Regions from separate parts of the Streptomyces sp. NPDC048751 genome, predicted to be linked through region 2. Evidence: predicted binding sites of a transcription regulator. Region 2 holds the regulator's gene; the other holds the start of a gene.
The links. The regulator HspR, encoded in region 2, represses chaperone genes until heat shock. The targets are predictions, from matches to a motif close to TTGAGNNNNNNNNNCTCAA.
Positions count from the first base shown of each region.

Region 1: lon (endopeptidase La) is a predicted target of HspR. The motif match lies at 3,662-3,680, and genes of this name have one in related genera.

Region 1 is NZ_JBICUX010000002.1:169,393-176,608, reverse strand. Features, by position in the region: gene ACGFNV_RS07670 (ATP-binding protein) at 1-855, opposite strand, end outside; gene ACGFNV_RS07665 (response regulator transcription factor) at 852-1,592, opposite strand; gene ACGFNV_RS07660 (spermidine synthase) at 1,716-2,393, opposite strand; gene ACGFNV_RS07655 (rhomboid-like protein) at 2,557-3,360, shown strand; gene lon (endopeptidase La) at 3,703-6,126, shown strand; gene ACGFNV_RS07645 (MarR family winged helix-turn-helix transcriptional regulator) at 6,330-6,791, shown strand; gene ACGFNV_RS07640 (hypothetical protein) at 6,833-7,216, opposite strand, start outside.
Region 2 is NZ_JBICUX010000007.1:321,497-328,712, forward strand. Features, by position in the region: gene ACGFNV_RS23895 (helix-turn-helix domain-containing protein) at 20-901, shown strand; gene ACGFNV_RS23900 (DUF397 domain-containing protein) at 912-1,124, shown strand; gene ACGFNV_RS23905 (fibronectin type III domain-containing protein) at 1,173-2,897, shown strand; gene ACGFNV_RS23910 (heat shock protein transcriptional repressor HspR) at 2,971-3,420, opposite strand; gene dnaJ (molecular chaperone DnaJ) at 3,426-4,610, opposite strand; gene grpE (nucleotide exchange factor GrpE) at 4,656-5,312, opposite strand; gene dnaK (molecular chaperone DnaK) at 5,309-7,171, opposite strand.

The DNA of each region.
Region 1 (7,216 bases), on a different contig from region 2:
CTCCGGCTGCGGCCCGCGCCGCGCCTTGACCGTCACACGGCCGTGCGGCGGGCTGTGCTTGACCGCGTTGTCGATCAGGTTGGCGACCACCTGGTGGATGCGCTCCGGATCGGCGTGCGCGGTCAACTCCGGCGGGGAGACGTCCAGGTGCAGATGGACGTCGGTACGGGTGTGACTGCCGCCCGAGCCCATCGTCGCGCGCGCGGAGGCGACCATGTTGGCCTCCTTCAGCACGCCCGAGAGATAGGGCCACACCTCGAAACGCCGCTTGCGCAGCGGTACGACGCCGTTGTCGAGGCGGGAGAGGTCGAGGAGCGTCTCCACGAGACGCCCCAGTCGCTCGGTTTGCTTGAGGGCCGTGCGCATGGTCTCGGGGTCGGCCTCGGCGATGCCGTCCACGACGTTCTCCAGGACGGCGCGCAGACCCGCGATGGGCGTGCGCAGCTCGTGCGAGACATTGGCCACGAGCTCCTTGCGCTGGCGGTCCTGCGCCTCCAGCTCGTCGGCCATGGCGTTGATCGTCTGGGCCAGGTCACCCAGCTCGTCCCAGCGGTTCTCCCGCACCCGGCGGGTGTAGTCGCCGTGCGAGATGGACCGGGCGACCGTGTTCATCTCGTCGAGCGGGGCGGTGAGCGAATGCGCCACGAACTGCGTAATGAGCAGTGTGGCGATCATCGAGAAGACCGTGATGAAGCGCAGTTCCGTCTTGGTGTGCACCGCGATCATCGACAGACCGGTGGTGATCAGCACCGAGATGACGACGAGCGCGCCCAGCTTGGTCTTGATCGAGAACGGGCGTACGCCGCCCCAGGGCTCCCCGGGGCTCCTCCGTGCGGCCGACCGCCCGTCGCTCATGGAGTCGGGGTCTCCAGCGCGTAACCCACGCCGTGCACCGTACGGATGCGCTCGGCGCCGATCTTCCGGCGCAGCGCCTTGATGTGGCTGTCGACCGTGCGGGTGCCGGAGGCGTCCGCCCAGTCCCACACCTCCGCGAGGAGCTGCTCACGGGAGAGCACCGCGCGCGGGGTGTTGGCCAGGCAGACCAGCAGGTCGAACTCGGTCGGCGTGAGGTGCACGTCCTCCGAGCGCACCCGCACCCGGCGCTGCGCGTGGTCGATCTCCAGTTCGCCGAGCCGCAGGATCCCGCTGCGCGGGGTGGTCGCGGCCAGCGCGGCCCGCTCCACGCGGCGCAGCAGGACGTGCACGCGCGCGGCCAGCTCCCGCATCGAGAAGGGCTTGGTCATGTAGTCGTCGGCGCCGACACCGAGCCCGACCAGCATGTCGGTCTCGTCGTCGCGCGCGGTGAGCATCATCACCGGCACCGGACGGGCGGCCTGCACACGACGGCAGACCTCCAGGCCGTCGAAGCCGGGCAGCATGATGTCGAGGATCAGCAGATCGGGCTGCCATGCCTCTGCGGTGTCGACGGCCGCCGGACCGTCGCCCGCCGTTTGCACGAGGAATCCCTCGGCGCGCAGTCGGGCTGCGATGGCGTCGACGATCGTCGGGTCGTCCTCGACCACCAGGACTCGCCGCTGCGCGCCCGGGGTCGCCGTCGTCGTGCCGTTGTGGGAGGTGTGTGTCTGCTCCATCGCCCGCCCCTGAGTGTGCTTTCCGGAACCAGTGGGGTGATTCCTCGGTCTGCGCATGGTTGCGATTGACGCTTGAATGATCCGCGTCAGGGGAGCAGCGTACGGGGAGGCACCGTGGCTTTGCTATCCAGGGTTTACGGCAACGTGCACGACGTCGGGAACGCCTCGGGCAACCGGGATCTCTTCGGTACGCACCTGTTGGAACCCGGCATTCCTCAAGGTTCCCTCGAAATCCGGCGACGGCTGTGCCGACCACACCGCGAGCACCCCGCGCGGTCTCAACGCCCTTGCGCAGCTTGCCAGTCCGGCCGGACCGTACAGCCCGTGGTTGCCGTCGGTGACGGTCCAGTCGGGCCCGTTGTCGATGTCCAGGCACAGCGCGTCGTACGTGTCGCATCTCTCATTGACGAAATCGAGCAGGTCCGCTTCGACGATCTCCGTGCGCAGGTCGGCGAGGGCGTCGCGGGACAGCGCGGACAGGGGGCCGGAGCGGTGCCAGTCGATGACGGCGGGCTCACGCTCGACGACCGTGATCCGTCCCCAACGGGGGTCGGCGGCGGCATGGGCGAGGGAGAAGCCGACGCCTAGCCCGCCGATCAGGACATGCGGTGCGGCCCGTCCGTCCAGGGCGTTCAGGGCGGCGTCGACGAGTAGACGTTCCGAGCGGCCGTCGGAGGTGTCCATCAGGAAGCAGCCGTTGGCGATGATCTGGAGCAGCTCGCCGTGCCGGCGCAGTACGACCTCGCCGTACGGGCCCTCACGACGGTCCAGCACTTCGGGAATGTCGTAAGCGGTGGGCATGCGCTCATCCTGACACCGATGTGACGGACCGTTGAAGGAATTAAGACGCTGGTGAGCGCGGGCTGGGAACTCGCTGTGAATCGGCCTCCGGGTGGCGTCGGTCACAGACAGGCGGTTCGTGCGGCGCGAAGGGTGGTGGGGCGAACGGAAGGAGCGCTTCACCTTGGAACGGACTGTGCGGGCCGACGCGTCGACGCCCGCGCCCCAGCCCCGCTTGGACGGCATACCGAGCCAGCGCGGACCGGTGGGGAGTGCGACCGCCCTGCCCCGCACGGTCGCTGTCGTCCCGTCCGAGGCGCCGCGCGTCCGTGTCCGTCGTGTCCCGCGTCCGTGGCGCCTGCTGCCGACCCCCACCGGCACCCCGTTCACCTTCGCCTACGTCGCCGTTCTCGCCGTCACCTCACTTGTCGCCGCACACGCCGGTCCCGCACTCGTGCACGCCCTCTACCAGGGGTCCAGTACGGATGTGGTGCACCTGGTGCGCACGCCGGTGCTGGTGCTGGTGGGGAGCGCGATGTGGATCGCGGGCGGGGTCCTCTCGCCGTACGCGATCGGGCTCCTCCTCGTCCTGACCGTGCTGGAGCGGCGGATCGGCGGTGCGCGCACGGCCGCCGTCTTCCTGCTGGGGCACGTCCTGGCCACCCTCGCCACCGAGGTTCCGGTGGGCATCGCGGTGCTCGTCGGTCACCTGCCCGAGAGCTCCCTGCACCGCCTCGACTACGGCGTCAGCTTCGGTGTCGCGACGAGTGTCGGCGCCCTCGCCGGCCTGCTCACGCCGCGGCTGCGGTGGCCTCTTCTGGCCGCGGTCGGCTGGACGCTCGTCTCCGACCTCGTCGCCTTCACGGACCCGATGACCAACTGGGGCCATCTGATCTCGCTGGGCATCGGCGTCGCGGTGTGGCCGCTGGTCCGGCGGTGGCGCGACGCCCACACCGCTGTCCGGGCCCTGCGGGTCGCAGGCCGCTGAGGCGGCTCCGGCGCCACGTCGAGGGCGTGCTCGTAGCCGATGACCGAGCGCTTCACCGTGCCGTCACCGCAGGCGACCGTGACCCGTACGTCCCGGCCGCTGCCGTTGCGGTACAGCAGGCCCCGGCCGTGGCCGTCCGGGTGTCGATCCACATGCCGCGGAGGGAACGATTCGCCATCTCGCGGTGCTGAAGGGGAGACGACAACAGGCATCGGCCGTCCCGGACACCGTCGGACCTGCGATTGCCGGGTGATCGCTCAGAGCGAACGAGGGTTGGGGAACATTCGAAAGCCCCCAAGCATTGAGTCGGCATAACTCAACTTGACTGCCAAAGGGGAGATCATGGCTGCTGAGTCCACGCCGTTCACACCGCTCACCCTGCCCGTGCTGCCGCTCGACGACGAGGTCGTGCTGCCCGGGATGGTGGTTCCGCTGGATCTGAGTGACGCCGATGTACGTGCCGCGGTGGAGGCCGCCCAGGCCGCCGCCCGCTCGGAGCCGGGCAAGCCCAAGGTGCTGCTGGTTCCGCGCATCGACGGGACCTACGCGAGCACCGGCGTCCTCGGCACCGTCGAGCAGGTCGGACGGCTGGCCGACGGTGACCCGGGCGCCCTGATCCGCGGCCGAGGCCGCGTGCGCATCGGCGCCGGGACGACCGGGCCGGGCGCCGCGCTGTGGGTCGAGGGCACGCGGATCGACGAGAACGTGCCCGAACCCCTGCCGGGCCACGTCGCCGAACTGGTCAAGGAGTACAAGGCCCTGGCCACCGCCTGGCTGCGCAAGCGCGGCGCCTGGCAGGTCGTGGACCGCGTCCAGGCCATCGACGGTGTCTCCGCCCTCGCCGACAACTCCGGTTACTCGCCCTTCCTGACCGTCGAGCAGAAGGTCGAACTGCTCGAGACCGCCGACCCGGTGGCCCGCCTCAAGCTCGCCACCCAGCAACTGCGCGACCACCTCGCCGAGCAGGACGTCGCCGAGACCATCGCCAAGGACGTCCAGGAGGGCGTCGACAAGCAGCAGCGCGAGTTCCTCCTGCGGCGCCAGCTGGAAGCCGTGCGCAAGGAACTGCGCGAACTCAACGGCGAGAGCGACGGCGAGGAGTCCGACGACTACCGCGCCCGCGTCGAGGCCGCCGACCTGCCCGAGAACGTCCGCGAGGCCGCCCTCAAGGAGGTCGACAAGCTGGAGCGGTCCAGCGACCAGTCCCCTGAGGGCTCCTGGATCCGCACCTGGCTCGACACCGTCCTGGAGCTGCCCTGGAACGAGCGCACCGAGGACGCCTACGACATCCAGGGCGCCAAGGCGGTGCTCGACGCCGAGCACGCGGGTCTTGAGGACGTGAAGGAGCGGATCACCGAGTACCTGGCGGTGCGCAAGCGGCGCGGCGACCGTGGGCTGGGTGTCGTCGGAGGGCGGCGCGGCGGTGCCGTGCTGGCGCTCGTAGGCCCTCCGGGTGTCGGAAAGACGAGTCTCGGCGAAAGCGTGGCCCACGCCATGGGCCGCAAGTTCGTCCGCGTCGCCCTCGGCGGCGTGCGCGACGAGGCCGAGATCCGCGGCCACCGGCGTACGTACGTCGGCGCGCTGCCCGGCCGGATCGTGCGCGCGATCAAGGAGGCCGGGTCCATGAACCCGGTCGTGCTCCTCGACGAGATCGACAAGGTGGGGTCGGACTTCCGGGGCGACCCGGCCGCGGCCCTGCTCGAGGTCCTCGACCCGGCGCAGAACCACACCTTCCGCGACCACTACCTGGAGGTCGAACTCGACCTCAGCGACGTCGTCTTCCTCGCCACCGCCAACGTCCTGGAGGCCATCCCGGAGGCCCTGCTCGACCGTATGGAGCTGGTCCGCCTCGACGGCTACACCGAGGACGAGAAGGTCGTCATCGCCCGCGACCACCTGCTCCCGCGTCAGCTGGAGCGGGCGGGCCTGGACAGGGACGAGGTGACCCTCGACGAGGGCGCGCTGCGCAAGCTGGCCGGCGAGTACACGCGTGAGGCGGGTGTGCGCAACCTGGAGCGGTCCATCGCGAGGCTGCTGCGCAAGGTCGCGGCCCAGCACGAACTCGGCGAGCGCAAGCTGCCGTTCACCATCACGGACGGCGACCTGCGCGCCCTGATCGGCCGACCGCACCATGTGCCGGAGTCCGCCCAGGACCCGGCCGAGCGGCGGACGTCGGTGCCGGGCGTGGCGACGGGCCTCGCGGTGACCGGGGCGGGCGGTGACGTGCTGTACGTCGAGGCGTCGCTGGCCGACCCCGAGACGGGCGCGTCGGGACTGACGCTGACGGGCCAGCTGGGCGACGTGATGAAGGAGTCGGCGCAGATCGCGCTGAGCTTCCTGCGCTCGCACGGCGCCGAGCTGGAGCTGCCGGTCGGTGACCTGAAGGACCGGGGCGTGCACATCCACTTCCCGGCGGGCGCGGTCCCGAAGGACGGTCCGAGCGCCGGCATCACGATGACGACCGCGCTGGCCTCGCTGCTCTCCGGCCGCCTGGTCCGTACGGACGTCGCCATGACCGGCGAGGTCTCGCTGACCGGCCGGGTCCTGCCCATCGGCGGGGTGAAGCAGAAGCTGCTCGCCGCGCACCGGGCCGGGGTCACCACCGTGATCATCCCCAAGCGCAACGAGCCCGACCTGGACGACGTCCCGGCGGAGGTCCTGGAGAAGCTCGACGTCCACACCGTCACGGACGTCCGCCAGGTCCTGGAGCTGGCGCTGGCCCCGGTCACGAACGGCGCGGCGCCGGAGGTTCCGGTGGCGGCGTGACGGACGCCCCCGGATGAGGCGGAGCCCGGGCCCCGTGAGGGAGACCCGGGCCCTGCCGTGCCCGCCCGAGCGGGTGAACGGGCCCGTGCGCCGCCATTGGTCCACTCCTGCGAAATACTGGCGGAGCCGCGACGGCGACCGGACAGGTCCTGGGTGCGGCAGGATTTCGCGGAAGAGCGGGAAACCGGATCAGGGGTGCTGACGTGCACGAGGACGCAAACGTGGACGCGAACGTGGACCAGGAGTTCCTGTCCCTGGAACGGGAGCTGACCGTCCTGCTGCGGCGTGCCCGGGCCAGCCAGGGTGAGATGGCCCGCGAGGTCCACCCGGACCTGGAGTCCGCCGCGTACGGGCTGCTCGTCCGGCTGGAGGAGTGCGGACGCCAGCGCGCCACGGAACTCGCCAGCTACATCGGCGTCGGCAAGGCGACCATGTCCCGCCAGCTGCGCGCCCTGGAGGAGCTCGGCCTGGTGACCCGCGAGCCCGACCCGGCCGACGGGCGGGCCTGGCTGGTCGACCTCACCCCGGAGGGCCGCTCCCGGGTCGGCAAGGTCCGCGAGGCCCGCCGCGCCCGCTACGTCAGCAAGCTTTCCCACTGGGACCGCGGCGAGGTCGCGGAACTGGCCCGGCTGCTGCACGAGCTGAACCGGGGCATGGAGAGGTAGCCCAGAGGTAGCCCACCGGGCGGGCTTCCCCCGGCGCCGGCTCACAGCTCGACGTACACCACGCTCGCGTCGTCGTGGGTCTTGGCCCGGCCCAGGAACGCCCGCTCCTCACGGTCGGCCCGCTCCAGTGCCCGTACCCGGTCCACCAGGGCGCCCGCGCCCTCCTTGCGGACGAAGGTGAACAGGTCCGTCCAGTCGCCCTCGCGGAACGTCTCCACCCAGCGCGTCGCGCCGTCCGACAGGCCGGCCAGGGCGCGGACCTCGGCGCGGGGCAGGACACCGGTGACCGCTCGGCCGGCCACCGCGGGATCCGCGGCCGCCGTGAAGAACCCGCCCTCCTTGTTGCGGAGCGTGGCGTCGATCACGGCGTCCGAGCGCAGGGCCGAGCGGGGCAGCCGGGACAGGCGGTCGTCGAGGACCGGCCT
Region 2 (7,216 bases):
CGCCGACAAGGAGAGACACGTGGGACTGCGCACGACCATCAGCGAGCGTCAGCGGCGGCTCGGCTTCGAACTCAAACACCTGCGCGAGCAGGCTGGATTGACGGCTGGTGAGGCGGCCGAACGGATCCGTATGGGCCGGGTTCAGCTGAGCCAGATCGAGACCGCCAAGACGAGCATCCTGACACCGCGGCTGCGTGAACTCTGCGACCTCTACGGTTGTACAGATAAGGCGTACATTGAATCCCTGGTTGCCTTGTCCGAGTCGACCGGCAGAGGTTGGTGGCGCACGTACCGCAAGCACATGGGGCCGGACGCCCTGAATCTGGCGGAACTCGAATCAGAGGCCGTGACCATCAGGACCCACGAGCCCCTGCTCGTTCCTGGCCTGTTCCAAACCGCCGACTACACGCGCGCCATCTTCACCAGCCCGGAGCTGGGCTTCGCCAACGCTGAGGCGGGGCTGAGGTTCCGCATGGAGCGGCAGCACATCCTGACGCGCGACAACCCGCCGGCCGTGCATGCCGTCATCCACGAGTCGGCACTGCACATGCGGTTCGGTGGGGACGATGTCATGCGGGAGCAGTTGCTGCGTCTGATCGAGCTTGCACGCCTGCCCAACGTGACCATCCAGGTATACCCATTCAGCGCCCAGGCCCAGGCCGCGCTCACCGGTAACTTCGCTCACATCGTCCCCGCCAACCCGAAGCTGGGCACTGTGGTGGTCGAACAGATCCTGGGATCCCACTACTTGGTGCACCGGCAGCAACTCGCGGAATACGACTCCCTCTTCGCGCGCATCGCGAAATACGCCCTCGCCCCAATCGACGTATCGTTGGCCCCCGAAGCACGCTCGGTGAAGGACTCGTTGGCCCTGATCCAGCACCTGCTCTACACGCTCTGAGGAGGCCCGGATGCCCGAACTGCACTGGCAGAAGTCGTCGTACAGCGGCGCCCCCGAAGGCAACTGCCTCTACCTCGCCCCCACCCCCGACGGAACGATCCGCCTCCGCGAGAGCGACGCCCCGGACGTCATCCTGACCACCGCCCGCGACGGCCTCGCCGCCCTCCTGCACCACCTCAAGACGCACGCCCGTACAACCAACCAGCCCCTCCACAGGTCCTGATCGTCAACGGCCCTTCCCCGGGCCGTCGCTGATCAGGACCAGGAGCCCATGACCCCCGCCAGACCCAAGACCACCGCGACCGCCGGCGCCGTCGTACTGACCATCGCGGGTGGCCTGCTGACCGCCACGGCCACCGCGGCGAGCGCGGCCCCGAACTGCACGTCCCCCACTTTCAAGCGGCAGTTCTACGCGAACACCAGCTTCTCGGGGACCCCGAGGAAAACGGACTGCGACAGCGCCGTCAGTGAGGACTGGGGCGCGAGGGCCCCCGCCTCCGGTCTTCCGACGAACAACTTCGGCGTCCGCTGGACCGTGGAGCGGGACTTCGGCTCCGGCGGGCCGTTCGCGTGGGCGGTGTCGGCGCAGGACGGCATCCGCGTGTACCTCGACGGCGTGCGCAAGATCGACGTCTGGAAGAACACCTCCACCACGACGTCGAAGACCGTCAACCTCACCATCCCCAAGGGCAAGCACACCCTCCGCGTCGACTACGTCAACTGGACGGGCAACGCGAACGTCAAGTTCGCCTACACGCCCCGCACTACGGCGACCGTCGACAAGATCAAGCCGCTCGTCCCCACGGGCACCGCCGTGACGTACGACGCCACCAGCGGCAGGGCCGGACTCACCTGGGCCAAGAACCAGGAGATGGACCTCGCGGGGTACCGGATCTACCGGCGGCTCAAGGGCGCCTCCTTCGACGGCACTCCCCTCGCCAGGACCGCCGCCACGTCGTACACCGACACGGCCCTGCCGCGGACGGGAGAGACGTACTACTACGAGGTCCGCGCCTACGACAAGGCGGGCAACGAGTCCGGCGGCACCGCCGACCAACTCGTCACCACCGTCGACAGGACACCGCCCGCCACGCCCGCGGGTCCGACCACCACCTCCGAGGCGGACGGCCTGCGGATCACCTGGAGCGGGAGCACGGGCGCGGCGACGTACCGCGTCTACCGGGCGGCGAGCGCGGACGGCACGTACACCAGGGTCGGCAGCACCAGCCGACTCTCGTACCTCGACACCTCGGCCGCGGGGGCCACGACCTACTACTACCGCGTGACGGCTGTCGACGCGGCGGGCAACGAGTCCGCCCGGTCCGTCGCCGTCAGCGGCACGCGCAGGGACCTCACCCCGCCGCCCGCCGTCACGGGCCTGACCGTCACCCCGACCCAGTACGGCTTCAAACTGAACTGGGACGCCAACCCGGCGGCCGACCTCAGCAGGTACGTCGTCTACAAGGGCGAACTCTGGGGCGACGAGGGCGACGAACAGGTCTGCGCCGGCAGCGCGACGAAGTACCTGTTCGCCGACACCACCTCGTACGCGTACACCACCCACCCCGACGGCGACGAGGTCTGCTTCTTCGTCGACGCCGTCGACGCCGCCGGAAACTCCTCCTTCAAGTGGACCGGCACCGCGCGCACCGTCACCGCGACCGAGCTCGACACGACACCGAGCGTGCGGACGCCCGAGGGGTCGCCGCTGCACCTCAGCGTGCTGGAGGCGGAGGGCGACGAGGGCAACCACCTCTCGTGGAGCGGGCTCGCCGAGGACGCGCCCGAGCAGGCGGGCGGCTACCGCGTCTACCGCTGGAACCCCGCCACCGCCACCTACGAGAAGATCGCCGAACGCGGCAGCGGGGCCTTCGAGTACTACGACACCGGCGCGAAGCGCGGCACGACCTCCTACTACTGGGTGACGGCCGTGGCCGGGGACGGCACCGAGTCCCTGCCGGCGGACGGCTGGGCGGCAACGGCGCCCTCCGACTGACGCGCACGCGAAAGAGGGGCCCGGAGGTTCGACCGAACCTCCGGGCCCCTCACATCGCTGACCGGTACAGCGGTCAGTCGGCCTGCTGCCGCTTGGGCCGCCAGACCACCAGCGCACTGGTCTGCTGGACCTCCTGGTACGGCACCAGGTCCCGGCGGTAGGACGCGTGCACCGCCGCCTCCCGCTGCTGCATTGCCGCGGCGGCGCCGTCCAGGGCGGCCTGCATCTCCGCGACGCGGGACTGCAGCGCCGCGACCTGGTTCTCCAGTTCGATGATGCGCTTGATGCCGGCCAAGTTGATGCCCTCGTCCTGCGACAACTGCTGGACAGTACGCAGCAGTTCGATGTCGCGGGCCGAGTAGCGGCGGCCCCGGCCCGGGGTGCGGTCCGGGGAGACCAGGCCCAGGCGGTCGTACTGGCGCAGGGTCTGCGGGTGCAGGCCGGAGAGCTGGGCCGCCACCGAGATGACGTAGACCGGGGTCTCCTCGGTCAGTTCATACGGGTTGCGTCGACGACCGTCCATCTCCATCAAGCTCCCTTCGCGGCCTCGAACAACTCCGCCCGCGGATCCTCGTCCGCGGTCGCCTCGCGATACGCCTCGAGTGCGTCACGAGCCTTCCCCGCCAGGTCCTTCGGGACACTCACCTCGACGGTGACCAGGAGGTCGCCGCGGGTGCCGTCCTTGCGGACCGCGCCCTTGCCCCGGGCGCGCATGGTGCGGCCGTTGGGCGTGCCCGGCGGCAGCTTCAGGGTGACCGGAGGCCCGCCCAGGGTGGGGACACGGACCTCGCCGCCCAGCGCCGCCTCCGTGAACGTCACCGGGACGGTCACCGTGAGGTTGTCGTCCCGGCGGCCGAACACCGGGTGGGCACTGACGTGGACGACGACGTACAGGTCGCCGGCCGGGCCGCCGCGCTCGCCCGGTGCGCCCTTGCCGCGCAGGCGGATGCGCTGGCCGTCCGTGACGCCCGCGGGGATGCGGACCTGCATCGTGCGGGACGACTTGGCGCGGCCGCTGCCCTTGCAGTCGGGGCAGGGGTGCTCGGCGATCAGGCCGCGGCCCTTGCAGTCGGGGCACGGGTCGGTGAGCGAGAAGCCACCGCCGCTGCCGCGCGCCACCTGACCGGTGCCGACGCAGGTCGGGCACACGCGCGGTGTGCCGTTCTTGTCGCCGGTGCCCGAACAGGCCTTGCACGGTGACTGCGAGGACATCCGCAGCGGGACCGTCGCGCCCTCGATCGCCTCGGTGAAGCTGAGGGTGACCTCGGACTCGATGTCCTGGCCGCGCCGCGGCTGGGTCCGCGTGCCGGTGCCCGTGGTGCCGCCACGGTTGAACAGGCCCCCGAAGACGTCACCGATTCCGCCGCCGAAGCCTCCGGAACCCCCGCCGCCCTGGGCGCCGCCTCCGAAGAGGTCGCCCAGGTCGAAGTTGAAGGAGCCGCCGCCCGCGCCCGGCCCCGGGCGGAACCCGCCGTTGCCGAAGAGGGCGCGCGCCTCGTCGTACTCCTTGCGCTTCTTGGGGTCACCGAGGATGTCGTTCGCCTCGGAGATCTCCTTGAAGCGCTCCTCAGCTTTGACGTTTCCCTTGTTGGCGTCCGGGTGGTACTCGCGGGCGAGCTTGCGGTACGCCTTCTTGATCTCGGCCTCGGTGGCGTCCTTGGGGACGCCGAGGACCTTGTAGTAGTCCTTCTCGATGAAGTCCTTGGTGCTCATCCTCGACGCCCCTCCTTCCTGATCGAGTGTCTCGTCAGTTCAACGTCAGCCCTCGTCCGGGCCACCGTTCTCCTTGTCGTCGCCGTCCGCCTTCTCGTCGGACCCCTCGGCCTTGACCGTCTGCGCCCCCGGCTGCGGCTCGGCCACGGCCACCCGCGCGGGGCGGATGGTGCGCTCGCCGATCCGATACCCGGGCTGCAGAATCGCCACGCACGTCGTCTCGGTGACGTCCGGCGCGTAGCTGTGCATCAGCGCCTCGTGGATCGTCGGGTCGAAGGGCTCGCCCTCCTTGCCGAACTGCTGCAGGCCCAGCTTCGCCGCGACGGTCTCGAGCGACTCACCGACGGACTTGAAGCCGCCGACGAGTTCGCCGTGCTCCCGCGCGCGGCCGATGTCGTCGAGCACGGGCAGGAGCTCGGTCAGGAGGTTCGCGATGGCGATCTCCTTGACCGCGATCCGGTCGCGCTCGACCCGGCGGCGGTAGTTCTGGTACTCGGCCTGGAGGCGCTGGAGGTCCGCGGTGCGCTCACCGAGCGCGGTGCGCACCTGGTCCAGCTGGGCCACCAGCCCGGCTGTCTGGTTCGCGTCCCCGGCCGGGGCCGCCCCCTCGTCGGAAGCGGCGGCCTTCGGCTCGGCGTCTTCAGGGGTGGCGCCGGAGGGGACGTCGGGCTTCTCCTCGAAGCCCGGGGTCTCCTCCGTCACGCGGCACCGTCCTTGCGCTCGTCGTCCACGATCTCGGCGTCGACGACGTCGTCGTCGGCCTTGGCACCACCGGCGGTGGCGCCTTCCGGACCACCCGCGGCCTGCGAGGCCTGGGCGTCGGCGTACATGGCCTGGCCCAGCTTCTGGGAGACGGCCGCGACCTTCTCCGTGGCGGTGCGGATCTCAGCTGTGTTGTCGCCCTCGGCGGACTCGCCCTTGAGCTTCTCCTTCAGCTCGGCGACGGCCTCCTCGACCTCGGTCTTGATGTCGGCCGGGACCTTGTCCTCGTTGTCCTTGAGGAACTTCTCGGTCTGGTAGACGAGCTGCTCGCCCTGGTTGCGCGCCTCGGCGGCCTCGCGGCGGGCGTGGTCCTCCTCCGCGTACTTCTCGGCCTCTTCGCGCATCCGGTTGACCTCGTCCTTCGGCAGCGAGGAGCCGCCGGTGACGGTCATCTTCTGCTCCTTGCCGGTGCCGAGGTCCTTCGCCGTGACGTGCATGATGCCGTTGGCGTCGATGTCGAAGGACACCTCGATCTGCGGGACGCCACGGGGCGCCGGCGGCAGACCGGTCAGCTCGAACATGCCGAGCTTCTTGTTGTAGGCCGCGATCTCGCGCTCGCCCTGGTAGACCTGGATCTGCACGGACGGCTGGTTGTCCTCGGCCGTGGTGAAGATCTCGGAGCGCTTCGTCGGGATCGTGGTGTTGCGCTCGATCAGCTTGGTCATGATGCCGCCCTTGGTCTCGATGCCGAGGGACAGCGGGGTGACGTCGAGCAGCAGGACGTCCTTGACCTCACCCTTGAGGACACCGGCCTGGAGCGAGGCGCCGATGGCGACGACCTCGTCCGGGTTCACACCCTTGTTGGCCTCCTTGCCGCCGGTCAGCTCCTTGACGAGCTCGGCGACGGCGGGCATACGGGTGGAGCCACCGACGAGGACGACGTGGTCGATCTCGTTGATGGAGATGCCGGCGTCCTTGATGACGTTGTGGAACGGCGTCTTGCAGCGCTCCAGCAGGTCGGCCGTCAGCTGCTGGAACTGGGCGCGCGTGAGCTTCTCGTCCAGGTGCAGCGGGCCCTCGGCGGACGCGGTGATGTACGGCAGGTTGATCGAGGTCTCGGTGGAGGAGGACAGCTCGATCTTGGCCTTCTCGGCGGCCTCACGGAGGCGCTGGAGGGCCATCTTGTCCTTGCCGAGGTCCACGCCGTGGCCGCTGGCGAACTGCTTGACCAGGTAGTCGACGACACGCTGGTCCCAGTCGTCACCACCGAGGTGGTTGTCGCCGTTGGTGGCCTTCACCTCGACGACGCCGTCGCCGATCTCCAGGAGGGACACGTCGAAGGTGCCGCCACCGAGGTCGAAGACGAGGATCGTCTGGTCGTCCTTGTCGAGGCCGTACGCGAGCGCGGCCGCGGTGGGCTCGTTGACGATGCGCAGGACGTTGAGACCGGCGATCTCACCGGCTTCCTTCGTCGCCTGACGCTCGGAGTCGTTGAAGTACGCCGGGACGGTGATGACCGCGTCGGTCACCTTCTCGCCCAGGTAGGACTCGGCGTCCCGCTTCAGCTTCTGCAGGATGAAGGCGGAGATCTGCTGCGGGTTGAAGGGCTTCCCGTCGAGCTCGATCTTCCAGTCGGTGCCCATGTGGCGCTTCACGGAGCGGATGGTCCGGTCCACGTTGGTGACCGCCTGGCGCTTGGCCACCTCGCCGACCAGCACCTCGCCGTTCTTGGCGAAGGCGACGACGGACGGCGTGGTCCTGGCACCCTCGGCGTTGGTGATGACGGTGGGCTCGCCGCCCTCCAGAACGCTGACGACGGAGTTAGTCGTGCCCAGGTCGATGCCGACCGCACGTGCCATGGTGATCTTCCTCCAGCTGACTTGAGTGGAACGGACTCAAGTGTG